One region of the Clostridium sp. CS1-1 genome, then DNA from elsewhere that is predicted to be linked to it. Evidence: a T-box and tRNA genes for the amino acid it is inferred to sense, from the RefSeq annotation. Region 1 holds a T-box; the other regions hold tRNA genes.

Region 1 (6,028 bases):
AATCAGTTAATATGCAGTTTAAAATTAAGTCTAATCCAATAGTTGATAAAGGTTATGTAGTAACTATTGATCCAGGTCATGGTGGAAGTGATACTGGAAATATTGGACAAACAGGTGTAAAGGAGAAAGATGTAGACCTATCAGTAGCGTTAAAGGTAGGGAAAATTCTTCAAGATAACGGAGTAAGTGTAATATATACAAGAAATAGTGACAGTGTATCTTGGAATAAAGATAATGATTTAAAGGCGCGTTTTGATATAGCTAATAATGCTAAATCTGATTTTTTTGTAAGTATACACGTAAATAGCTATCCTGAAAACTCATCGGCGAATGGAATAGAAACATATTATGCTGAACCTGACGTTGTTGGAAAAGGATTTGCTCAATCAATTCAAGAAGAACTTACAACAAGAACAGGGCGTGTAAATAGAGGAGTAAAGGTAGGCCTTGCACAACACGAAATACTAAGAGGAACTACAGCAAGTGCCGCATTAGTGCAATTGGGGTTTATTACAAATCCAGAGGAAAGTGTTGTTTTAGGAACTGAAGACTTTCAAAATAAAAGTGCATCTGCTATTGCTAATGGAATACTTAAATCTTTAAGCTTAGTAGATAAAAGTAAGAATATTACTATAAGTTCTATAAAAGAGTCATCTGATAGTGTAGTACAAGGAAAAGCTTATACTCTTCCACTAAGTGTATCAGCAGTTATGAGCGATGGAAGTTCTAAAAAGGTTAATGTAATTTGGGATGATAAGACGGTTAATACAGCTGAAATAGGAACGTACTCTTACAAAGGAACTGTAGCAGGATATAGTAAAGCTACATACTTAACGCTGAGGGTAGTTTCTGAATCTGATCCAGTACCTCCAGATCAAACAAACAGTAAGGTTATAGTATTAGATCCTGGGCACGGTATAGGTAGAGATACGGGAGCAACGGGAGTAACTGGTGTTCAAGAAGATGATGTAACTCTTAAGGTGGCATTAAAGACAGGTAAGATACTTGAGGAGAATGGTGTAAAAGTAATCTATACCAGAACTACAGATGAACGTTCTTCGACGCCAATGAGTGTTGTAGAAAGTTTACAAAGAAGATGCGATACTGCAAATAATGCAAATGCAAGATACTTTGTTTCTATACATAATAACTCATTTAGTAGCGAAAGTGCCTATGGTACAGAGACCCTTTATAACCCAGGAAATACAGATGGTGAAAAGCTAGCAAGAGCTATACAAAATAGTATTGTAAGTGAATTAGGATCTTTTGATAGGGGATTAAAGGATGGAAGCTGGCTATATCTCGTGAATAATAGTAGTGTTACTACGGTTCTGACAGAGCTAGGTTTTTTAAGTAACCCAGGTGAAGAACAGAAGCTAAATAGTGATGAGTATCAAAATAAATATGCACAAGCAATAGCAAGGGCTATATTGCAATCTCTAAGCGAATAATTTGAAACCTAAATTCAGGTGGGATTTTCCCATCTGTTTTTTATTATAAGTTATTTTAAGTAAAAATAATGTGATTAAAAAATATTTATAAAAAAAATTGACAATAAAAGGTGGTTATACTATAATAAAAAGAAATTATAATGATGTGTAAAATTTTTTAGATTTAAAAATGTTGAGCAGGAAAAGTATTTAAACTTAGTTACTTACAGAGAGTGGAGAATGGTGAAAATCCACAGGAGGAGTTTAAAGAAAATCACCTGGGAGTTGGGAAACTGAATAAGTATATATTTAGTAAGTTTCTTCGTAATTCTGCGTTAAAGAATAGAGTATGCTTGTACTTGAAAGTATTTTACCATAGGTGGTATAACGAATTTAGCTTCGTCCTATTTGGATGAGGTTTTTTTATTTGTAAATTATAAAAAATAAGTATAAAATATGGAAAGTGGTAAAAAATTTACAATAACAAAGGAAAGGGGCTAAGATTATGTACAAAAAGATTGACAATTCCAGAAGCTTTGTCCAAATGGAGAAAGATGTAATAGGGCTTTGGAGAGAGAGAGATGTTATCAAGAAAAACTTTGATCTAAATAAAGATGGGGAATACTTTACTTTCTATGATGGACCACCAACTGCAAATGGAAAACCTCATATAGGTCATGTACTTACAAGAGTTATGAAGGACTTAATTCCAAGATATAAGGTTATGAAAGGATATAGAGTTCTTAGAAAAGCAGGCTGGGATACACATGGTCTTCCAGTTGAACTAGAGGTTGAAAAGACACTTGGTATTTCGGGAAAACCTCAAATTGAAAGTTATGGTGTGGAAAAGTTTATTCACAAATGTAAGGATAGCGTATTCACATATGTTAGTCAGTGGGAAGAGATGTCAAATAGAATAGGATTCTGGGTTGATATGGATAATCCTTATGTAACTTATCATAATAATTATATAGAATCCGTTTGGTGGGCTTTAAAACAAATATGGGATAAAGACTTATTATATAAAGGTCATAAAATTGTGCCGTACTGCCCAAGATGTGGAACAGCGTTATCATCACATGAGGTGTCACAAGGATACAAAGATGTAAAAGAAGCATCTGTGTATGTTAAATTTAAGTTGAAGAATCAAGATAAGTATATGCTTGCATGGACGACTACACCTTGGACTCTACCAAGCAATATAGCATTAACTATAAATAAGAATTTTGATTATGTAGAAGTGTTAAATAAAGAAGAACATTTAATTTTAGCCGAAGGGCTTTTATCAAAACTTGATGGAGAATATGAAGTTTTAAGAAAGTTTAAAGGTGAAGAATTATTAGGTTTAGAATATGAGCAATTGCTTAAGTTCGTAAAACCTGAAGGTAAAGCATTCCAAGTTGTTCATGGAGATTATGTAACTTTAAGCGATGGTACAGGAATTGTTCATACTGCACCTGCATTTGGTGATGATGATAACATGACTTGTAAAAAATATGATTTAGCATTTGTAAATCCAGTTGATACGCAAGGTCGTTTTACAGATGAAGTTACTCCATGGAAGGGAATGTTTGTAAAAGAAGCAGATCCTAAGATTATAGAATTCTTAAAAGAAAATAATTTACTTTATAAAGATGAAAAATTCCTACACTCATATCCATTCTGTTGGAGATGTGATACCCACTTATTATACTATCCAAGAGAAACCTGGTTTGTAAGAATGTCATCTCTAAGAGATAGATTGGTTAAGAATACTAATGCAACAAATTGGTATCCAGACAACGTAAGAACAGGAAGATTTGGAAATTTCGTAGAGGGAGCTATCGATTGGGGATTAAGCAGAGAGAGATACTGGGGAACTCCTCTTCCAATATGGGAATGTGATTGTGGCCATAGAGAGTGCATTGGAAGCATATCTGAACTTAAAGAGAAGGGGATAGATGTACCAGAAAATATAGAGCTTCATAAGCCATATATTGATGGAGTTAAACTAAAATGTAGCCAATGTGGAAAGGAAATGACTAGAGTTACCGAAGTAATAGACTGTTGGTTTGATTCAGGATCAATGCCTTTTGCACAGCACCATTATCCATTTGAAAATAAAGAAATATTTGAACAAAATTTCCCAGCTCAGTTTATATCAGAAGCTGTAGACCAAACAAGAGGATGGTTCTATACTTTAATGGCTATATCTACTGTGCTATTTGATAAGAGCTCCTTTGAGAACTGTGTAGTTTTAGGTCACGTGCTTGATAAAAATGGTCTAAAGATGTCAAAGAGTAAAGGAAATGTATTAAGCCCAACTGTAGTTCTAGAGAATGAAGGAGCAGATGCTACAAGATGGTACTTCTATACTGCTAGTGCTCCATGGCTTCCATCAAGATTCTATGAAGAAGCAGTACAGGAAAGTCAAAGAAAATTCTTAGGTACTTTATGGAATGTATATTCATTCTATGTTTTATATGCTGATATAGATAACTTTAATCCATTAGATTACAAAGATTTTGTAAGTGGAAATGTAATGGATAAGTGGATAATGTCAAGATTAAACTCTTTAGTAAATGAAACAGCAGAACACTTAGATAACTATAGAATAACTCAAGCAGCTCTTAATATTGGTGAGTTTGTAGATGAACTATCTAACTGGTATGTAAGAAGAAACAGAGCTAGATTCTGGAGTGAGGAGTTAACAGACGATAAAATAGGTGCTTATGTAACTTTATATAGAGTGCTTAAAACATTAACTCAAGTAGCAGCTCCGTTTGTTCCGTTTATGACTGAAGAAATATATCAAAATCTTGTAGTAAATCTTGATAAAGATGCTCCAGAAAGTGTTCATTTATGCAAATGGCCAGAATACAATGAAGCGTTTGTAGATGCAGATTTAGAAGCAGATATGGAAGAGGCTTATAAAATAGTTAAGCTTGGAAGAAGTGCTAGAAATTCCGCTAACATAAAGAATAGACAGCCGCTTTTAGAGATGCTTGTAAGTTCAAAATCTCTTCCAGATTATTATGGAGATATTATAAAAGATGAATTAAATATCAAAGAGGTAGTATTTGGTGCTGATTTATCAAAGTATGTTAACTTTGATATAAAACCAAATTTACCTGTAATCGGAAAAAAATATGGTAAGTTAATACCAGCTATAAGAAAAGAAATATCTTCAATGAATCAAATGGAACTTGCACAAAAAATCAGAAATGGTGAAACAGTGTTAATTTACGTAAATGAAGAAACAGAAATAGAGTTAAATGAAGAAAATTTACTTGTTACGATGCAAGGATTAGAAGGATTTGCATTTGCAGGTGAAGGAACTATAGGCATAGTTTTAGAAACAACAATTACAGAAGAACTAAAAGAAGAAGGAAATCTTAGAGAAATACTAAGTAAAGTTCAAAACATGAGAAAAGAAAGCGGATTTGAAGTTGCTGACAAGATAAATCTTTATGTTTCAGGAAATGAAGCTCTAGAAAATGTAGTGAAAAAATATGAAGATGATGTAAAGAAAGAAACTCTTACTGTAGATGTTATCTACAATTCTTCAAGAGAATATGTTAAGTGCAAGATAAACGGAGAAGAGTTTGATATTGCAGTAGAAGTAGTTAAATAATAGTAAAAAATGTGTATAAGATAAAAACAACTATCTTATACACATTTTTAATGTATAAAAAGGTATAATATAGTTTAAGTAGTATGTTTTAAAAATATAAGTCGGGAGTTGATAGTATGCCAGCATCCATTAAAGATGTAGCTAAGGAAGCGGGAGTATCGATAGCCACCGTTTCAAGAGTTTTAAATGATGTAGACGTTGTAAATGAAGAAACTAAAAAAAAGGTATTAGAAGCAATAGATAAATTAGGCTATAGACCAAATATAGTCGCAAGAAGTTTGAAGACCCAAAAAACAAAAACAATAGGTATAATAATACCTGATATTTCAAGTCAATTTTATCCTGAAATAGTAAGAGGAGCAGAAGACGTAGCTAATATTTATGATTATAATTTAATGCTATGTAATAGTGATTTAGATCCGGAGAAGGAAATAGAATATTTAAGAGTTTTAAGAGAAAAAATGGTTGATGGTGTTTTATACATGAGCACTTCTCTTGAGGATAGCACTTTAGAAATTATAAACAAATTACAGATTCCAATAGTTTTAATAGAAACAACAACTAAGCAAGGAAATATTCCAAGTGTAACTATAGATAATGAGATGGCTGCTTTCGATGCTGTAGAGTATTTGATTAAAAAGGGAAACAAAAAATTAGCATATATAGGAACACATGAAGATGCGGTTCATGCTAGTGCATTAAGATATTCAGGTTACAAAAAAGCAATTATTGAAAACAACTTAAAGCTTGATGAGAAGCTTGTATATTTTGGAGGATTAAAGGCTCAGGATGGCTATGAAGGAATACTAAGTATTTTAGATAACGATAAAATAGATGCTGTATTTTGTGCTAGTGATGAAATAGCCATGGGAACGATAAACGCACTAAGAGAAAAAAATATAAGAGTTCCAGAAGATGTAGATGTAGTAGGTTTTAATAATATATATTCATCAGAAATATTTTATCCAAAAATCACTACAGTAGG
Region 2 (6,028 bases), 280 kb from region 1:
CGCGATTGGACGGAAAGACCCCGTAGAGCTTTACTGTAGCTTAGCATTGAGTCTCGGTATTGTCTGTACAGGATAGGTGGGAGACTGCGAAGCAGAGGCGTCAGCCTTTGTGGAGTCGTCCTTGGGATACCACCCTGACAGTACTGGGATTCTAACCGGCGGCCATGAATCTGGTCACGGGACATTGTTAGGTGGGCAGTTTGACTGGGGCGGTCGCCTCCTAAAAAGTAACGGAGGCGCCCAAAGGTTCCCTCAGAACGGTTGGAAATCGTTCGTAGAGTGCAAAGGCAGAAGGGAGCCTGACTGCGACACAAACAAGTGGAGCAGGGACGAAAGTCGGGCTTAGTGATCCGGTGGTACCTCGTGGGAGGGCCATCGCTCAACGGATAAAAGCTACCTCGGGGATAACAGGCTGATCTCCCCCAAGAGTCCACATCGACGGGGAGGTTTGGCACCTCGATGTCGGCTCGTCGCATCCTGGGGCTGAAGTAGGTCCCAAGGGTTGGGCTGTTCGCCCATTAAAGCGGCACGCGAGCTGGGTTCAGAACGTCGTGAGACAGTTCGGTCCCTATCCGTCGCGGGCGTAGGAAATTTGAGAGGAGCTGTCCTTAGTACGAGAGGACCGGGATGGACTGACCTCTGGTGCACCAGTTGTTCCGCCAGGAGCACAGCTGGGTAGCTATGTCGGGACGGGATAAACGCTGAAAGCATCTAAGCGTGAAGCCCACCTCAAGATAAGATTTCCCATAGCGTAAGCTAGTAAGACCCCTTGAAGAACACAAGGTTGATAGGTCAGAGGTGTAAGCATGGCAACATGTTCAGCTGACTGATACTAATAGGTCGAGGGCTTGACCTAATATATCACTGTGCAATTTTGAGAGAACAACATATTAAAAAATAATAAAAATATGTTGACAAATTAAGTTTAGTATAGTATAATTAATAACTGTAATGAACTTAAGATATCTGGTGGTTATGACGTAAAGGCTACACCCGTTCCCATTCCGAACACGATGGTTAAGCTTTACAGTGCCGATGGTACTGCACGGGAGACTGTGTGGAAGAGTAGGTCGCTGCCAGGTCGATATGGATCTTTAGCTCAGTTGGTTAGAGCAACCGGCTCATAACCGGTTGGTCCGGGGTTCGAGTCCCTGAAGGTCCACCATATGGGGGTATAGCTCAGCTGGGAGAGCACCTGCCTTGCACGCAGGGGGTCAAGGGTTCGAATCCCTTTATCTCCACCAAAAAAGAAGTAGTATGTACTACTTCTTTTTTTTATATATAAATTTATGTTGATTTTGAAATTGGTAGAGAATCGGAAAATATTCACTTCTATTTTATTCAATCACAGCTTAACATATTTTTTTACTGAATTAATCGTAATATTTATTATAGAATTTAAATTCAATGAACTAAAGGTTTATTATCAACTTTTGATTGGCAAGGTGGTATATGTGCATTCTGCGTATAGTCAAAGCTTATAAAAACAAACTTAACCTGGTGTATCTATATATGAATTTTAAAGCAATACCTTAAAATAAAGAGGTATATTAATATAACTTGATGAATTCGTTAAATTTATGATTATTAAGATTCAAAATTGTGATAGAATAACTCTTGTCTTCTTTAAGAGTGTAAAATGATATATTCGAAGGAGACAAGTTAAGTGAATTAATTAATGATAACTTATAAGCATAAATTTAATTTTTAATATCATTAGTTAAATCTTTAAAAAAGGTATTGACAAATTAACATGAATTTGATAAAATTCATAATTGTTGAAGAGAAACTGATCCTTGAAAATTAAACAGAGTGAAAGATAAGATAACTTATCTTTGAATAAACCAGCAATTCTTTGAGTTACTTTTAAAGTAACAAAGCAGTAATGAGCAAGCAAACTTTTAAATTGAGAGTTTGATCCTGGCTCAGGACGAACGCTGGCGGCGTGCCTAACACATGCAAGTCGAGCGATGAAACCCTTCGGGGTGGATTAGCGGCGGACGGGTGAGTAACACGTGGGTAACCTGCCTCAAAGAGGGGGATAGCCTCGCGAAAGGGAGATTAATACCGCATAACATTAGTTTTTCGCATGAAGAACTAATTAAAGGAGTAATCCGCTTTGAGATGGACCCGCGGCGCATTAGCTAGTTGGTGAGGTAAAGGCTCACCAAGGCGACGATGCGTAGCCGACCTGAGAGGGTGATCGGCCACATTGGAACTGAGATACGGTCCAGACTCCTACGGGAGGCAGCAGTGGGGAATATTGCACAATGGGCGAAAGCCTGATGCAGCAACGCCGCGTGAGTGATGAAGGCCTTCGGGTTGTAAAGCTCTGTCTTTGGGGACGATAATGACGGTACCCAAGGAGGAAGCCACGGCTAACTACGTGCCAGCAGCCGCGGTAATACGTAGGTGGCAAGCGTTGTCCGGATTTACTGGGCGTAAAGGATGCGTAGGCGGATATTTAAGTGAGATGTGAAATTCCCGGGCTTAACTTGGGAGCTGCATTTCAAACTGGATATCTAGAGTGTGGGAGAGGAGAATGGAATTCCTAGTGTAGCGGTGAAATGCGTAGAGATTAGGAAGAACACCAGTGGCGAAGGCGATTCTCTGGACCATAACTGACGCTGAGGCATGAAAGCGTGGGTAGCAAACAGGATTAGATACCCTGGTAGTCCACGCCGTAAACGATGAGTACTAGGTGTAGGGGGGTCCAACCCTCTGTGCCGCAGTTAACACAATAAGTACTCCGCCTGGGAAGTACGATCGCAAGATTAAAACTCAAAGGAATTGACGGGGGCCCGCACAAGCAGCGGAGCATGTGGTTTAATTCGAAGCAACGCGAAGAACCTTACCTGGACTTGACATCCCCTGAATTACTCGTAATGGAGGAAGCCCTTCGGGGCAGGGAGACAGGTGGTGCATGGTTGTCGTCAGCTCGTGTCGTGAGATGTTAGGTTAAGTCCTGCAACGAGCGCAACCCTTATCATTAGTTGCTACCATTAAGTTGAGCACTCTAGTGAGACTGCCCGGGTTAACCGGGAGGAAGGTGGGGATGACGTCAAATCATCATGCCCCTTATGTCCAGGGCTACACACGTGCTACAATGGTGAGTACAATTAGATGCAAACCCGCGAGGGGGAGCCAAACTAAAAAACTCATCCCAGTTCGGATTGTAGGCTGAAACTCGCCTACATGAAGCTGGAGTTGCTAGTAATCGCGAATCAGAATGTCGCGGTGAATACGTTCCCGGGCCTTGTACACACCGCCCGTCACACCATGAGAGCTGGCAACACCCGAAGTCCGTGAGGTAACCGTAAGGAGCCAGCGGCCGAAGGTGGGGTCAGTGATTGGGGTGAAGTCGTAACAAGGTAGCCGTAGGAGAACCTGCGGCTGGATCACCTCCTTTCTAAGGAATAATAACTAAGAACTTAGGTTTTTAGTTACATTGGAATTCTGGTTTACACTCTGTTTAATTTTGAGGGATTAACCCTTATGGGCTTATAGCTCAGCTGGTTAGAGCGCACGCCTGATAAGCGTGAGGTCGATGGTTCGAGTCCATTTAAGCCCACCAAAATGTTCTTTGAAAATTGCACAGTGATAAGCGTTGAATAATGAGAATTATTTAACATAAACAAAGTAAAGCTAAAGGTATATATACCTTTGTAGAATTATGATTTAAGGTCAAGCTACAAAGGGCGCATGGTGAATGCCTTGGCACCAGTAGCCGATGAAGGACGCGATAAGCTGCGATAAGCTTCGGGTAGGCGCAAATAGCCTGCGATCCGGAGATTTCCGAATGGGGCAACCCACATAGCTAACGCTATGTACTGTAAACTGAATTCATAGGTTTATAGAGGTAGACCCGGGGAACTGAAACATCTAAGTACCCGGAGGAAGAGAAAGAAAAATCGATTTCCTAAGTAGCGGCGAGCGAAAGGGAAAGAGCCCAAACCAGGAACTTGTTCCTGGGGTTGCGGACAGATCATAAAAGGAAGTAGGAATTAATTGAAGAGAGCTGGAAGGCTCCGCCATAGAAGGTAACAGCCCTGTAGATGAAAATGAAAACTTCTAGATCTGATCCAGAGTACCACGAGACACGTGAAACCTTGTGGGAAGCAGGGAGGACCACCTCCCAAGGCTAAATACTAACTGGTGACCGATAGTGAAGCAGTACCGTGAGGGAAAGGTGAAAAGAACCCCGGAAGGGGAGTGAAATAGAACCTGAAACCGTGTGTCCACAATCAGTCGAAGCAGTTTTACCTGCGACGACGTGCTTTTTGTAGAACGAGCCAGCGAGTTACGATGTGTAGCAAGGTTAAGTATTTAAGATACGTAGCCGAAGGGAAACCGAGTCTGAATAGGGCAAAAAGTTGCATGTCGTAGACCCGAAACCGGGTGACCTATCCATGGACAGGTTGAAGCGGAAGTAAAATTCCGTGGAGGACCGAACCACATTGGTGTTGAAAAACCATGGGATGAGCTGTGGATAGCGGAGAAATTCCAATCGAACTCGGAGATAGCTGGTTCTCCTCGAAATAGCTTTAGGGCTAGCGTTTTGAATGAGTAGTGGAGGTAGAGCACTGAATGGGCTAGGGGCTGACAACAGTTACTGAACCCTATCAAACTCCGAATGCCATATACTTGAATCAAAGCAGTCAGACTACGAATGATAAGATCCGTGGTCAAAAGGGAAACAGCCCAGACCATCAGCTAAGGTCCCAAAGTGTAAGTTAAGTGGAAAAGGATGTGGGATTTCTAAGACAACTAGGATGTTGGCTTAGAAGCAGCCACTCATTTAAAGAGTGCGTAATAGCTCACTAGTCGAGAGATCCTGCGCCGAAGATGTTCGGGGCTAAAACTTACCACCGAAGCTATGGATTGATACGTAAGTATCAGTGGTAGAGGAGCTTCCTGTATGGGTTGAAGTCGTACCGTAAGGAGCGGTGGACTGTACAGGAGTGAGTATGCTGGCATAAGTAGCGAGAAATAAGTGAGAATCTTATTGGTCGAAAACCTAAGGTTTCCTGAGGAAGGCTCGTCCGCTCAGGGTTAGTCGGGACCTAAGCCGAGGCCGAAAGGCGTAGGTGATGGACAATCGGTTGATATTCCGATACCACCAGTTTGCGTTATTACAAATGGGATGACGCAGGAGGATAGGATGTGCGCACTATTGGATGTGCGTCTAAGCACTTAGGCAGACTAGATAGGCAAATCCGTCTAGTTAATGCTGAGGTGTTACGGGGAGCCCTTTTGGGCGAAGTATCTGATTCCACGCTGCCAAGAAAAGTCTCTATGGAGTGAACTGGTGCCCGTACCGCAAACCGACACAGGTAGGTGAGGAGAGAATCCTAAGACCAGCGGAAGAATTGTTGTCAAGGAACTCGGCAAATTGACCCCGTAACTTCGGGAGAAGGGGTGCCACCGCAAGGTGGTCGCAGAGAATAGGCCCAAGCAACTGTTTAGCAAAAACACAGGTCTCTGCTAAAGCGAAAGCTGATGTATAGGGGCTGACGCCTGCCCGGTGCTGGAAGGTTAAGGGGAACACTTAGCGCAAGCGAAGGTGTGAACTTAAGCCCCAGTAAACGGCGGCCGTAACTATAACGGTCCTAAGGTAGCGAAATTCCTTGTCGGGTAAGTTCCGACCCGCACGAATGGCGTAATGACTTGGGCACTGTCTCGACAACAAATCCGGCGAAATTGTATTGCGAGTGAAGATGCTCGCTACCCGCGATTGGACGGAAAGACCCCGTAGAGCTTTACTGTAGCTTAGCATTGAGTCTCGGTATTGTCTGTACAGGATAGGTGGGAGACTGCGAAGCAGAGGCGTCAGCCTTTGTGGAGTCGTCCTTGGGATACCACCCTGACAGTACTGGGATTCTAACCGGCGGCCATGAATCTGGTCACGGGACATTGTTAGGTGGGCAGTTTGACTGGGGCGGTCGCCTCCTAAAAAGTAACGGAGGCGCCCAAAGGTTCCCTCAGAACGGTTGGAAATCGTTCGTAGAGTGCAAAGGCAGAAGGGAGC
Region 3 (6,028 bases), 1.4 Mb from region 1:
CCGCCTGTATTAGCTGAGGCGTGATGGGGAGCCCTTTTGGGCGAAGTATCTGATTCCACGCTGCCAAGAAAAGTCTCTATGGAGTAAACTGGTGCCCGTACCGCAAACCGACACAGGTAGGTGAGGAGAGAATCCTAAGACCAGCGGAAGAATTGTTGTCAAGGAACTCGGCAAATTGACCCCGTAACTTCGGGAGAAGGGGTGCCACCGCAAGGTGGTCGCAGAGAATAGGCCCAAGCAACTGTTTAGCAAAAACACAGGTCTCTGCTAAAGCGAAAGCTGATGTATAGGGGCTGACGCCTGCCCGGTGCTGGAAGGTTAAGGGGAACACTTAGCGTAAGCGAAGGTGTGAACTTAAGCCCCAGTAAACGGCGGCCGTAACTATAACGGTCCTAAGGTAGCGAAATTCCTTGTCGGGTAAGTTCCGACCCGCACGAATGGCGTAATGACTTGGGCACTGTCTCGACAACAAATCCGGCGAAATTGTATTGCGAGTGAAGATGCTCGCTACCCGCGATTGGACGGAAAGACCCCGTAGAGCTTTACTGTAGCTTAGCATTGAGTCTCGGTATTGTCTGTACAGGATAGGTGGGAGACTGCGAAGCAGAGGCGTCAGCCTTTGTGGAGTCGTCCTTGGGATACCACCCTGACAGTACTGGGATTCTAACCGGCGGCCATGAATCTGGTCACGGGACATTGTTAGGTGGGCAGTTTGACTGGGGCGGTCGCCTCCTAAAAAGTAACGGAGGCGCCCAAAGGTTCCCTCAGAACGGTTGGAAATCGTTCGTAGAGTGCAAAGGCAGAAGGGAGCCTGACTGCGACACAAACAAGTGGAGCAGGGACGAAAGTCGGGCTTAGTGATCCGGTGGTACCTCGTGGGAGGGCCATCGCTCAACGGATAAAAGCTACCTCGGGGATAACAGGCTGATCTCCCCCAAGAGTCCACATCGACGGGGAGGTTTGGCACCTCGATGTCGGCTCGTCGCATCCTGGGGCTGAAGTAGGTCCCAAGGGTTGGGCTGTTCGCCCATTAAAGCGGCACGCGAGCTGGGTTCAGAACGTCGTGAGACAGTTCGGTCCCTATCCGTCGCGGGCGCAGGAAATTTGAGAGGAGCTGTCCTTAGTACGAGAGGACCGGGATGGACTGACCTCTGGTGCACCAGTTGTTCCGCCAGGAGCACAGCTGGGTAGCTATGTCGGGACGGGATAAACGCTGAAAGCATCTAAGCGTGAAGCCCACCTCAAGATAAGATTTCCCATAGCGTAAGCTAGTAAGACCCCTTGAAGAACACAAGGTTGATAGGTCAGAGGTGTAAGCATGGTAACATGTTCAGCTGACTGATACTAATAGGTCGAGGGCTTGACCTAAAACATCACTGTGCAATTTTGAGAGAACATCTCAAGGCTATGCATAACTGAACATACCAAATCAAAAATTTGGAATGCCTAGTTATCTAGTGGTTATGACGTGAAGGCTACACCCGTTCCCATTCCGAACACGATGGTTAAGCTTCACAGTGCCGATGGTACTGCACGGGAGACTGTGTGGAAGAGTAGGTCGCTGCTAGGTTAACATGGATCTTTAGCTCAGTTGGTTAGAGCAACCGGCTCATAACCGGTTGGTCCGGGGTTCGAGTCCCTGAAGGTCCACCATATAATAAGAGGTAACTTTAAGTTACCTCTTATTTTTTTATCGATAAGTAACTGTTCTAATACTTTCTCGCACTTTATGAGAAATCTGAACTTTCACCTAGTACTCTGTGAAAATAGTTCAAACCAAATCAAAGATTTGGGTTCTCTGCTTTTCCAAAACGGTACGTTATTGGATAGGGGGCGAAGAATAACTAGAACAAAGCATATCAATATTCTATGATAACGATATGCTTTAAAATAATATATTCTAATTAAGCTAAGATATATCTTCTTGTATTTTCCTTAGGATATTTTTGAATTTCTCCACATCCTGAGCACCTACAATCTCATATTTATCATTTATTATAAATGTAGGAACACTATTAATTGTATATGCTCTTGCCTCTTTTGAATACTCATATAAACGATCTTCATATATAGCTCTCTCCAGAGCAAAATGCATACCCTCAATGTCAAGCTCACATTTTTTAACAACTTCTTCAATTACTTTTATATCGCCAATATCCTTACAGTCTGAAAAATAAGCTTCAAACATAAACTTTGAAAACTTATCGACTTTACCCATATCACGTGCGTATTCAGCAGATAAAAGTGATTTATGAGAATTTGAGAGAAACTCTAACTCTCCAAATTTTAAACCAAATTCTGAACCTCTTTTTCTAAGCATATCATACATCATTTTTCTATTGCTAGATGGAAAAACCTCATCTAATTTGACACCTTTCTGTGGAGTTTCAGGGTGAATTTCAAAGCCAACCCACTGATCTTGTATATCAAATTCTTTCTTAAGCTCTTCGACAATACCTTTGCCAATAAAACAGAATGGTCATATGTAATCGGAAAATATCTTCATTCTAAATTCCATGTTGTAACCTCCAATAAACTAATTAGATTCTTAATTGTTAATTGTTAATAGTAATTACTCTATAATTATATATTAAACATAAACTTATTTCATATTCAACAAAACACAAAATATTAAAGAACCTGATTTAATTCAGGTTCCTTTTACATCAAGGGTAAATCGAGGTTTAACATAAGAATAGACAGGTGAAATTTTAAAACATATAGTGCTTAAGTTTTATTTACACAAAGAGAAGATAGAACTTAAGTTAAGTTTAGAAATACGTAAAATAAAATACAATAACTATGAAAGAATATATGATTAATAGAAAAGGGTTAAATTTAATCCTTAGTTTTTCCTTTTTATGTCCTAAAATATTTAACATAATTGATAAAGCACATAGAATAACTATTGATATCACTAAATAAAAGACATTTTCCATGATATCTCCACTCCAAGTTTTACGAAGAGGCATATTCTTGAGTCTATTAAAAAATGATTCAAATGGGGGTTTTGCTCTGTCTATTAGCATAAGAGAAATAAGGGTTATAAGCCAGGCCAGTGAGTTTATCACAGAAGTAAGTTTAGTACATGGTTTTTCTTTAAATCTCATAATTTGCCGCTGATTAATTACCAATTAACACAGCAGATTTCACCTTACTTTCTTAATTGCTTTAATATATATTATTAGGTTAGCTGGTAAAAGATTACAACATATTTTGTCCAGCTAAAATAGTCATTGGATAAAGCAAAAAGGCAGATGATTAAGCAGCATGACTCCCTCGAAAAAAGTAATGCTACTTAAAGCTCATTTTATAAATTCTAGAATTTAAATTTTAAGTTTTTAATTTGTGGAATTATTATGGAGAAACCGAATACATATAGTATAAAGTGAAGCTAGCACCTGCAGATATACTTGTAGATATACCTGAGAACTTCAATTTACTTAGGCAAAAGAATACTGATGACATACTTGTAGAAGTTACTAGCTTGCATAAAAACTATATATATACGGGGGAATGGTGGTATGTTTAATGGTAGCGAAAGGGTTCCAAAGAATTTATTAAAAAGAATAGAAGAATTAGATTATGATACCACTTTTAAAAATAATACAAAAGACTTCTTGAATTACATAGCAGAAAGCAATGTTTTTAATGCTGCATTTGTGGACAACCTAGACTTATACTTTGGTAATAGTTATGAGTCGGAAAAGCTTATACTCCATTTTGAAATAGATAAAAATAAAATTGAAATCTATGATGAAAATAAACTAGGAGACAGATGTGAAATGTTTTTTGAATTCGTAGATTATGCAAAGGAATTGATATATTACTTTGAAGGTAACATATTTTATAGTAGAATATCTGACTTAGTAGAACTTAATGTGCTAAGAAATGCTTTAAAAATAATGAGCAAAGATGAGAAGCTATTGAGAAAATATGGAGTAAGAAAATTGATTACGAGAAAAGAAAGGATTAATTTAAAAATTGAAGAAATATTGAGTAGAAGAATTAATAGTATATAACTATCAAAGCCATGTAAGGGGGGCCTTACATGGCTTTTTAGTTAGGGATAAGAGTTTGGGGGACTCTTTAATGGTTATGGTTATTAGTGAATGTATATATCAATAAAAAGAAATTAACTATAATTCATATATAGTTTTATTAGCAATTTATTAATGTAATTATATTATATCAATTATTAAATAAAAGTCAATATTAATTAATAAAATTAAATAAAAAACACCAACTATTAAAAGCTGGTGTTTCTATATTAAAATATTAAGTTTACGCCTTGTTCCTCCATACCTTTAATATAATCGTCTTTACACTTACAGGATTTACTACAATTACAAAACTCATTATTAATAGCTTTTATTAAGTCGTTTCTCAGAGCCTCGTAAGCAGCTTCCACTTTTTTACGTTTAATAGATGAAAAATATATAGTATAGCAAGAAAATATCAGTAAAGCTATAGGTAATAAATCAGCAATTAGAAGATTGGAAGTTAAATCTTTAGAATTAGCAACTGTTGTCAAGGTGTAATCAAAATATCTTTGGTAAAAGGCAGCTATATAAAATACCGATACTGCAGCAGATAAATATGCAAGTATAGGAACACGGTTTGTTCTATTTAGCTCTTTCTTAAGTTCTAATATTCTAATAGTCTTTTTTTCTATTGTATAACTCGGATTAAAATGCTCCATTAGACAATCTCCCCTTAAATAAAAATATATTAATAATTATGATGCCTGTATGAATTCTATTCGTTAAAATGATAAGAAAGTTAAAGTATTTCAATATACAAAACATATAATGAGCGTTTATAGTAGTGTTAGAGCGGGTAGTCATCGAATAAAAAAGCATTAAAGAATAATGTAATTTAAGAAGATTGGCGATAAGTAGGTTAAGTTACAAAATTTTGAAAAATATACTGTTTTGTATTATAATATATAATAAGTGTAATTATATTAAAGATCAGTGAATTTAAACAAAAAATGTGTTTTTGTCTAATATATTTCACTTAATAAGATATATAAAAAATGTGTTAAAAGGTAAAAACATAATAGCTCAAGTTATAAAACCATAAGTAAAGATGTTTTTATAATATGGTAAATGGGGGGTGGAACTGTTGAGTAAATTAAATATTGAAGAGCTTAAAACAAAGGGAATTTGTTTTAAAACGGTTAATAAGGAAAAACTAAATGAAGAGTTGGAAATAAGTTTTTCAAAACTCCATACTATAAGTGATAGGGGAAAGAAAAAAGTATTATTAGAAAAACGAGAAGAGATTGAGAATAAAATAAGAGGTATTTTATCTAATTCCGAAGAAAATATAAGGAGTACGGTTCCGATTATAAACAGCGTAAGTAAACAGCTTATGCAAGATAATCTACTATTAAAGATGAAGCTGGAGAGTATGAAGCAGACATCAAAAAATATAATGAATCATTGCATGAAAATTCAACAAGAAGCTCAAGAGCATGAAAATAAAGAGTTAAACGAAGTCTTGATCGCCATATTAGAAAAATTTAAAGGGGAAATGCTAAAGCTGAAGGAGGGAGATTAAGAGTAATGTTAGTTGATGTATTTAAAGATATTGAAAATTTTAAAAAAGATTGTGAGAGTCACAAGGATAGCGAAAATCTTAGTACTCTAGTAGGTAGCATTGCAACTAATAAAAATGATTCTGAGGAGATTGAAAGTGGTTTTAATAGTATACTTAATCTTTTGCAGTCAATCGAAATTATGAATAATGATGTTATAAATAATAAAAATTTATTAAAGAATGTTCTGGATAAAGATCATGAGGAGAAAAAGAGATTTATAGAAAGAATAAAAAATACAATAAATGGGTATATAAACTTCTATGACTATGTGGATGAGATAAGGCAAGCTATAAAGGAGTCAACTTATAATAATGATCATAACTTAATCACTGTAGTCAACTTGTTACTTAGATTTTTAGAAAAGGAATATTTAGAGTTTGGACTTACAGTCTATACTCCTAATGTTGATATAGACAAATTTGA
Region 4 (6,028 bases), 1.7 Mb from region 1:
CCATGGACAGGTTGAAGCGGAAGTAAAATTCCGTGGAGGACCGAACCACATTGGTGTTGAAAAACCATGGGATGAGCTGTGGATAGCGGAGAAATTCCAATCGAACTCGGAGATAGCTGGTTCTCCTCGAAATAGCTTTAGGGCTAGCGTTTTGAATGAGTAGTGGAGGTAGAGCACTGAATGGGCTAGGGGCTGACAACAGTTACTGAACCCTATCAAACTCCGAATGCCATATACTTGAATCAAAGCAGTCAGACTACGAATGATAAGATCCGTGGTCAAAAGGGAAACAGCCCAGACCATCAGCTAAGGTCCCAAAGTGTAAGTTAAGTGGAAAAGGATGTGGGATTTCTAAGACAACTAGGATGTTGGCTTAGAAGCAGCCACTCATTTAAAGAGTGCGTAATAGCTCACTAGTCGAGAGATCCTGCGCCGAAGATGTTCGGGGCTAAAACTTACCACCGAAGCTATGGATTGATACGTAAGTATCAGTGGTAGAGGAGCTTCCTGTATGGGTTGAAGTCGTACCGTAAGGAGCGGTGGACTGTACAGGAGTGAGTATGCTGGCATAAGTAGCGAGAAATAAGTGAGAATCTTATTGGTCGAAAACCTAAGGTTTCCTGAGGAAGGCTCGTCCGCTCAGGGTTAGTCGGGACCTAAGCCGAGGCCGAAAGGCGTAGGTGATGGACAATCGGTTGATATTCCGATACCACCAGTTTGCGTTATTACAAATGGGATGACGCAGGAGGATAAGATGTGCGCACTATTGGATGTGCGTCTAAGCACTTAGGCAGACTAGATAGGCAAATCCGTCTAGTTAATGCTGAGGTGTTACGGAGAGCCCTTTTGGGCGAAGTATCTGATTCCACGCTGCCAAGAAAAGTCTCTATGGAGTGAACTGGTGCCCGTACCGCAAACCGACACAGGTAGGTGAGGAGAGAATCCTAAGACCAGCGGAAGAATTGTTGTCAAGGAACTCGGCAAATTGACCCCGTAACTTCGGGAGAAGGGGTGCCACCGCAAGGTGGTCGCAGAGAATAGGCCCAAGCAACTGTTTAGCAAAAACACAGGTCTCTGCTAAAGCGAAAGCTGATGTATAGGGGCTGACGCCTGCCCGGTGCTGGAAGGTTAAGGGGAACACTTAGCTTCATGCGAAGGTGTGAACTTAAGCCCCAGTAAACGGCGGCCGTAACTATAACGGTCCTAAGGTAGCGAAATTCCTTGTCGGGTAAGTTCCGACCCGCACGAATGGCGTAATGACTTGGGCACTGTCTCGACAACAAATCCGGCGAAATTGTATTGCGAGTGAAGATGCTCGCTACCCGCGATTGGACGGAAAGACCCCGTAGAGCTTTACTGTAGCTTAGCATTGAGTCTCGGTATTGTCTGTACAGGATAGGTGGGAGACTGCGAAGCAGAGGCGTCAGCCTTTGTGGAGTCGTCCTTGGGATACCACCCTGACAGTACTGGGATTCTAACCGGCGGCCATGAATCTGGTCACGGGACATTGTTAGGTGGGCAGTTTGACTGGGGCGGTCGCCTCCTAAAAAGTAACGGAGGCGCCCAAAGGTTCCCTCAGAACGGTTGGAAATCGTTCGTAGAGTGCAAAGGCAGAAGGGAGCCTGACTGCGACACAAACAAGTGGAGCAGGGACGAAAGTCGGGCTTAGTGATCCGGTGGTACCTCGTGGGAGGGCCATCGCTCAACGGATAAAAGCTACCTCGGGGATAACAGGCTGATCTCCCCCAAGAGTCCACATCGACGGGGAGGTTTGGCACCTCGATGTCGGCTCGTCGCATCCTGGGGCTGAAGTAGGTCCCAAGGGTTGGGCTGTTCGCCCATTAAAGCGGCACGCGAGCTGGGTTCAGAACGTCGTGAGACAGTTCGGTCCCTATCCGTCGCGGGCGTAGGAAATTTGAGAGGAGCTGTCCTTAGTACGAGAGGACCGGGATGGACTGACCTCTGGTGCACCAGTTGTTCCGCCAGGAGCACAGCTGGGTAGCTATGTCGGGACGGGATAAACGCTGAAAGCATCTAAGCGTGAAGCCCACCTCAAGATAAGATTTCCCATAGCGTAAGCTAGTAAGACCCCTTGAAGAACACAAGGTTGATAGGTCAGAGGTGTAAGCATGGTAACATGTTCAGCTGACTGATACTAATAGGTCGAGGGCTTGACCTAATATATCACTGTGCAATTTTGAGAGAATAGTTCTTTCAAACAAAAAGTAACAATAAAAATTGATAGAAGCGAGCAGTTCAAGGAAAAGCTTGAGCGAGGAGCAGAGTTTACTTCAGTAAATGAGCACCGCAGCGAAGGATTTGACGCAGAAATGCGAAGCTTATAGCAATTTTTGCGAATCTAGTGGTTATGACGTGAAGGTTACACCCGTTCCCATTCCGAACACGATGGTTAAGCTTCACAGTGCCGATGGTACTGCACGGGAGACTGTGTGGAAGAGTAGGTCGCTGCTAGGTTAACATGGATCTTTAGCTCAGTTGGTTAGAGCAACCGGCTCATAACCGGTTGGTCCGGGGTTCGAGTCCCTGAAGGTCCACCAAAATAGAAACACCTAAGTTTAATACTTTATTTAAACTTAGGTGTTTCTATTTTTTTATATAAGTCCATATTTGCACACGTGTAACAAATAAAATTTTAATTATTATTGTAGCTTTATAAAGGTATTTTATTGAATATATAAAAGGTTAGGATAGTGTAAGGATGGACATCTGCCATTTTCTACACTCTAGCCTAACCTTTTATATTGAAAACATTCTTTATGAAAGTAAATTAATTTTTCATAATTGACTTAATATGAGTAACAATTAGATCAGCAATAGTTCCAACTACTACTTGATAGTTTTTGCTACCCATTTTCATAACGCCAGAAGCGCCTAATTTTTTAAGAGTAGTCTCATCTATTTTACCACCGTCTTTAACTGTCAATCTTATTCTAGTAACACAGGCATCGATTGCTTCTATATTTTCCTTACCGCCTATAGCTGCAAGTATATTCCTTGCTCTAGTTTCAAGTTCTGAATTCCCTACACTAGATAAACTAGAAGATCCTTCTTCGTCCATTCTTCCAGGTGTTGGTATATTAAATGCTTTTATAAAGAAAATGAATACGAAGTAGTAGATTGCTCCATAAATTAAACCTATTAATAATAGTAAGAAAGGTTTAGTTGCTATACCTAAATTTAGTAAGTAATCTATTAGACCTGCAGAGAAACCAAACCCATCCTTAATACCAAGTGCAGATGTTAAAGCGAGTGATATACCAGTAAGTAAAGCGTGGACAGCATATAATACTGGGGATAGGAACATAAATGTAAATTCTATTGGTTCAGTAATACCAGTTAAAAATGATGTAAATGCTAATCCAAGCAACATACCAGTAACAGCTTTTTTGTTTTCCTTTTTAGCCATAGTTATCATAGCTAAACATGCTGCTGGAAGACCAAACATCATAACTGGGAAGAAACCTGTCATATAAGTTCCTGCACTTGGATCAAGGGCAAAGAATCTATTTAAGTCACCAGTAACAACTTTTCCTGCTGCATTTTGAAATGTACCAAACTGGAACCAAAATAATGAATTAAGAACATGGTGTAATCCCACAGGAATTAGCAATCTGTTAAGGAAACCGAAAACAAAAGCACCAATAGCACCAGCTCCAGCAACGGAATTACCAAATGCATTTATTCCATTTTGAATTAAAGGCCAAATATATCCTGCGGCAACACCAAGAATTAAAGTATACAGAGAAGTAATAATCGGAACAAAACGTTTTCCACCAAAGAATCCCAAGAAATCAGGAACTTTTACCGATTTGTACTTATTGTACAGATAACCAGCAATGACACCAACAGCAATACCAGCTAAAACTCCCATATTAATATCTTTATTGAATGTTACTGCAACTTTAGTTAATACAAAATATCCTACAGCTGCTGCTAGCCCAGCAATACCATTATTCTCTTCTGCAAGACCAACAGCAATACCAATTGCAAAAATAAGTGCTAAATTATCAAATATTGCTCCACCAGCTGCAGCCATCCATGGGATACCAGCTTTAAGACTACCTGTCCATGCCCAAACATCTGGCTGGCCTAATCTTAATAATAACGCTGCTGCAGGCATTGCTGCTACAGGAGTCATTATTGCCTTACCAAGCTTTTGTAAGCTTCCTAAAACTTTACCGTTTTCTGACATTCTAAAATACCTCCTAGTAAATTATAATTATTTATAAATCCATTAAAGTAAGGTTTTCTTAATCTGATGCCGTACGCTCATTAGATTATATAAACCGAAATCTATCTTCAAAGAAGTTCTACTTCTTGTGAAGGCTTATGAAATTTGAAAAGGTTTAAAGTTACTATATGCAATAAATACATAAATTACTGATGTATAAATTTACAACTAGCAACATAGTAATACTAAACTATAAGTTTGATATGAATTACAAGTTGTGCCAATGAGTGAAAACTTACAACATAGACGTCGGCATATCATTATATTATTATGTTGTATATACCAATTTTGAATAGTTTAGCTTGTACGAACATTGGTGTATGTAAAATCAACTAAATAATAATAAACAAAAAAGCTGAAAAGGATAATATCCTTTTCAGCTTTTGCCCAAACTAATGGTTACACGCTGAGAAAACGTCCACGTGATTATTTATTTAATTTTATTATACAATCTTTAATACTTTTGTCAATAATATTTTAATAAAATTACAGATGATAATAATATTGACAACAAATTTATTAAGATATATACTAAAAGCGAAACGTGTAACTGTTGAATCAGGCATAAGTTTTTAACTTGTGCTTTTTTTGCGCTTACATAGGATAAGCTAATAATAAAAAGTTGATTAAATTCACATAAAACTTGTACTTAGTAATTTATCCTTTACAGAAGCAATCACTAATTAATATCAAATAAACACAAGTCATAGGAGGCGTTTAAGTAATGTTCGGTTTTTTAAAAAAAGAATTTAAATTAGTTGCTCCAGTTTCAGGAAGATCTATAAACTTATCGGAGGTACCAGACCCAGTATTTTCACAAAAAATGGCTGGTGATGGAGTTGGAATTGACTCTACTGGTGATATTATAGTAGCACCTGCTGATGGTGTCGTATCTATGATATTTAAAACTAATCATGCTTTCGGCATGGTATTAGATAATGGAATAGAAATATTGGTTCATATAGGAATTGATACTGTTGAGCTAAGTGGAGAGGGATTTGAAAGATTAATACAAGAAGGAAGCAAAGTTAAGGCTGGGGAGCCAGTGATAAGAATAAATGTTAATCTTATAAAGGATAAAGGATATTCACTAGTTACTCCAGTACTAATAACTAACCCAGATAACCTTAAAGAAATAAAATGCAATACTAACATAGAGGTTGAAGCAGGTAAAGAAACAGTTGTTACTTATAAAACAAAATAAAATGAGTATCCTATACTGAGGTTAACGTTTTAGGATAAGTGAAAAATATCATAATATAAACAGAGCTCTAAGCATCAGGTGGAATTTTAACTTCGCCTGATGCTTAAAACTCGTTATCCAATAAAGTATCCCCTCATCACCACCTACTCTGTGAAAGCGATTCGCACCAAATCTCCGATTTGGTGCGAATCGCTTTCACAGAGTACAAAGAGGCATCAGAGCGAATATATCCTTAGATAAAAAATAGCTTTATAAGTCTTGCTATTGAGTTAACAGTAAAACTTATAAAGCTATCTTTAGCAATATTATGTAACTAGTAGATGCAATATTGAAAATAATATGTTGATTAAGACTTATCTTAGACCAAGCAATATAGATGAACAGCTTAGGAGACAGAACTTTTGAATCTCTGTATATGCATTGCAATATAAGCAACTTCATCCTCTATAATATTTAAATGAAGTTCTTTTTCAATAATTTTAACTACTTTTTTAGCAAGTGTGTAAGAATCAGGATACTCTTTCTTTATTACCTCTAGTAATTCATTTTTTATCGGAGTATTATTAAGGATT

What was found. The T-box of region 1 lies ahead of ileS (isoleucine--tRNA ligase). A T-box ahead of a tRNA ligase gene usually reads a tRNA of that ligase, here a tRNA-Ile.
Region 2: it encodes a tRNA-Ile, which carries the amino acid that the T-box ahead of ileS (isoleucine--tRNA ligase) is inferred to sense. The anticodon was not compared.
Region 3: it encodes a tRNA-Ile, which carries the amino acid that the T-box ahead of ileS (isoleucine--tRNA ligase) is inferred to sense. The anticodon was not compared.
Region 4: it encodes a tRNA-Ile, which carries the amino acid that the T-box ahead of ileS (isoleucine--tRNA ligase) is inferred to sense. The anticodon was not compared.

What each region holds. Positions count from the first base shown of each region.
Region 1 covers NZ_CM148680.1:55,985-62,012, forward strand. Annotated here, with positions in the region: gene AC0N0V_RS00285 (N-acetylmuramoyl-L-alanine amidase) at 1-1,451, shown strand, start outside; T-box leader at 1,615-1,840, shown strand; gene ileS (isoleucine--tRNA ligase) at 1,936-5,043, shown strand; gene AC0N0V_RS00295 (LacI family DNA-binding transcriptional regulator) at 5,160-6,028, shown strand, end outside.
Region 2 covers NZ_CM148680.1:4,825,938-4,831,965, reverse strand. Annotated here, with positions in the region: rRNA gene AC0N0V_RS22890 (23S ribosomal RNA) at 1-856, shown strand, start outside; rRNA gene rrf (5S ribosomal RNA) at 966-1,082, shown strand; tRNA gene AC0N0V_RS22880 (tRNA-Ile) at 1,089-1,165, shown strand; tRNA gene AC0N0V_RS22875 (tRNA-Ala) at 1,169-1,244, shown strand; rRNA gene AC0N0V_RS22870 (16S ribosomal RNA) at 1,903-3,409, shown strand; tRNA gene AC0N0V_RS22865 (tRNA-Ile) at 3,498-3,574, shown strand; rRNA gene AC0N0V_RS22860 (23S ribosomal RNA) at 3,683-6,028, shown strand, end outside.
Region 3 covers NZ_CM148680.1:1,461,430-1,467,457, forward strand. Annotated here, with positions in the region: rRNA gene AC0N0V_RS06530 (23S ribosomal RNA) at 1-1,368, shown strand, start outside; rRNA gene rrf (5S ribosomal RNA) at 1,454-1,570, shown strand; tRNA gene AC0N0V_RS06540 (tRNA-Ile) at 1,577-1,653, shown strand; gene AC0N0V_RS06545 (DsbA family oxidoreductase) at 1,910-2,467, opposite strand; gene AC0N0V_RS06550 (hypothetical protein) at 3,389-3,532, shown strand; gene AC0N0V_RS06555 (hypothetical protein) at 3,525-4,022, shown strand; gene AC0N0V_RS06560 (hypothetical protein) at 4,271-4,702, opposite strand; gene AC0N0V_RS06565 (hypothetical protein) at 5,128-5,565, shown strand; gene grpE (nucleotide exchange factor GrpE) at 5,571-6,028, shown strand, end outside.
Region 4 covers NZ_CM148680.1:3,401,662-3,407,689, reverse strand. Annotated here, with positions in the region: rRNA gene AC0N0V_RS16055 (23S ribosomal RNA) at 1-2,179, shown strand, start outside; rRNA gene rrf (5S ribosomal RNA) at 2,359-2,475, shown strand; tRNA gene AC0N0V_RS16045 (tRNA-Ile) at 2,482-2,558, shown strand; gene nagE (N-acetylglucosamine-specific PTS transporter subunit IIBC) at 2,789-4,213, opposite strand; gene AC0N0V_RS16035 (PTS sugar transporter subunit IIA) at 4,977-5,456, shown strand; gene glcT (glucose PTS transporter transcription antiterminator GlcT) at 5,842-6,028, opposite strand, start outside.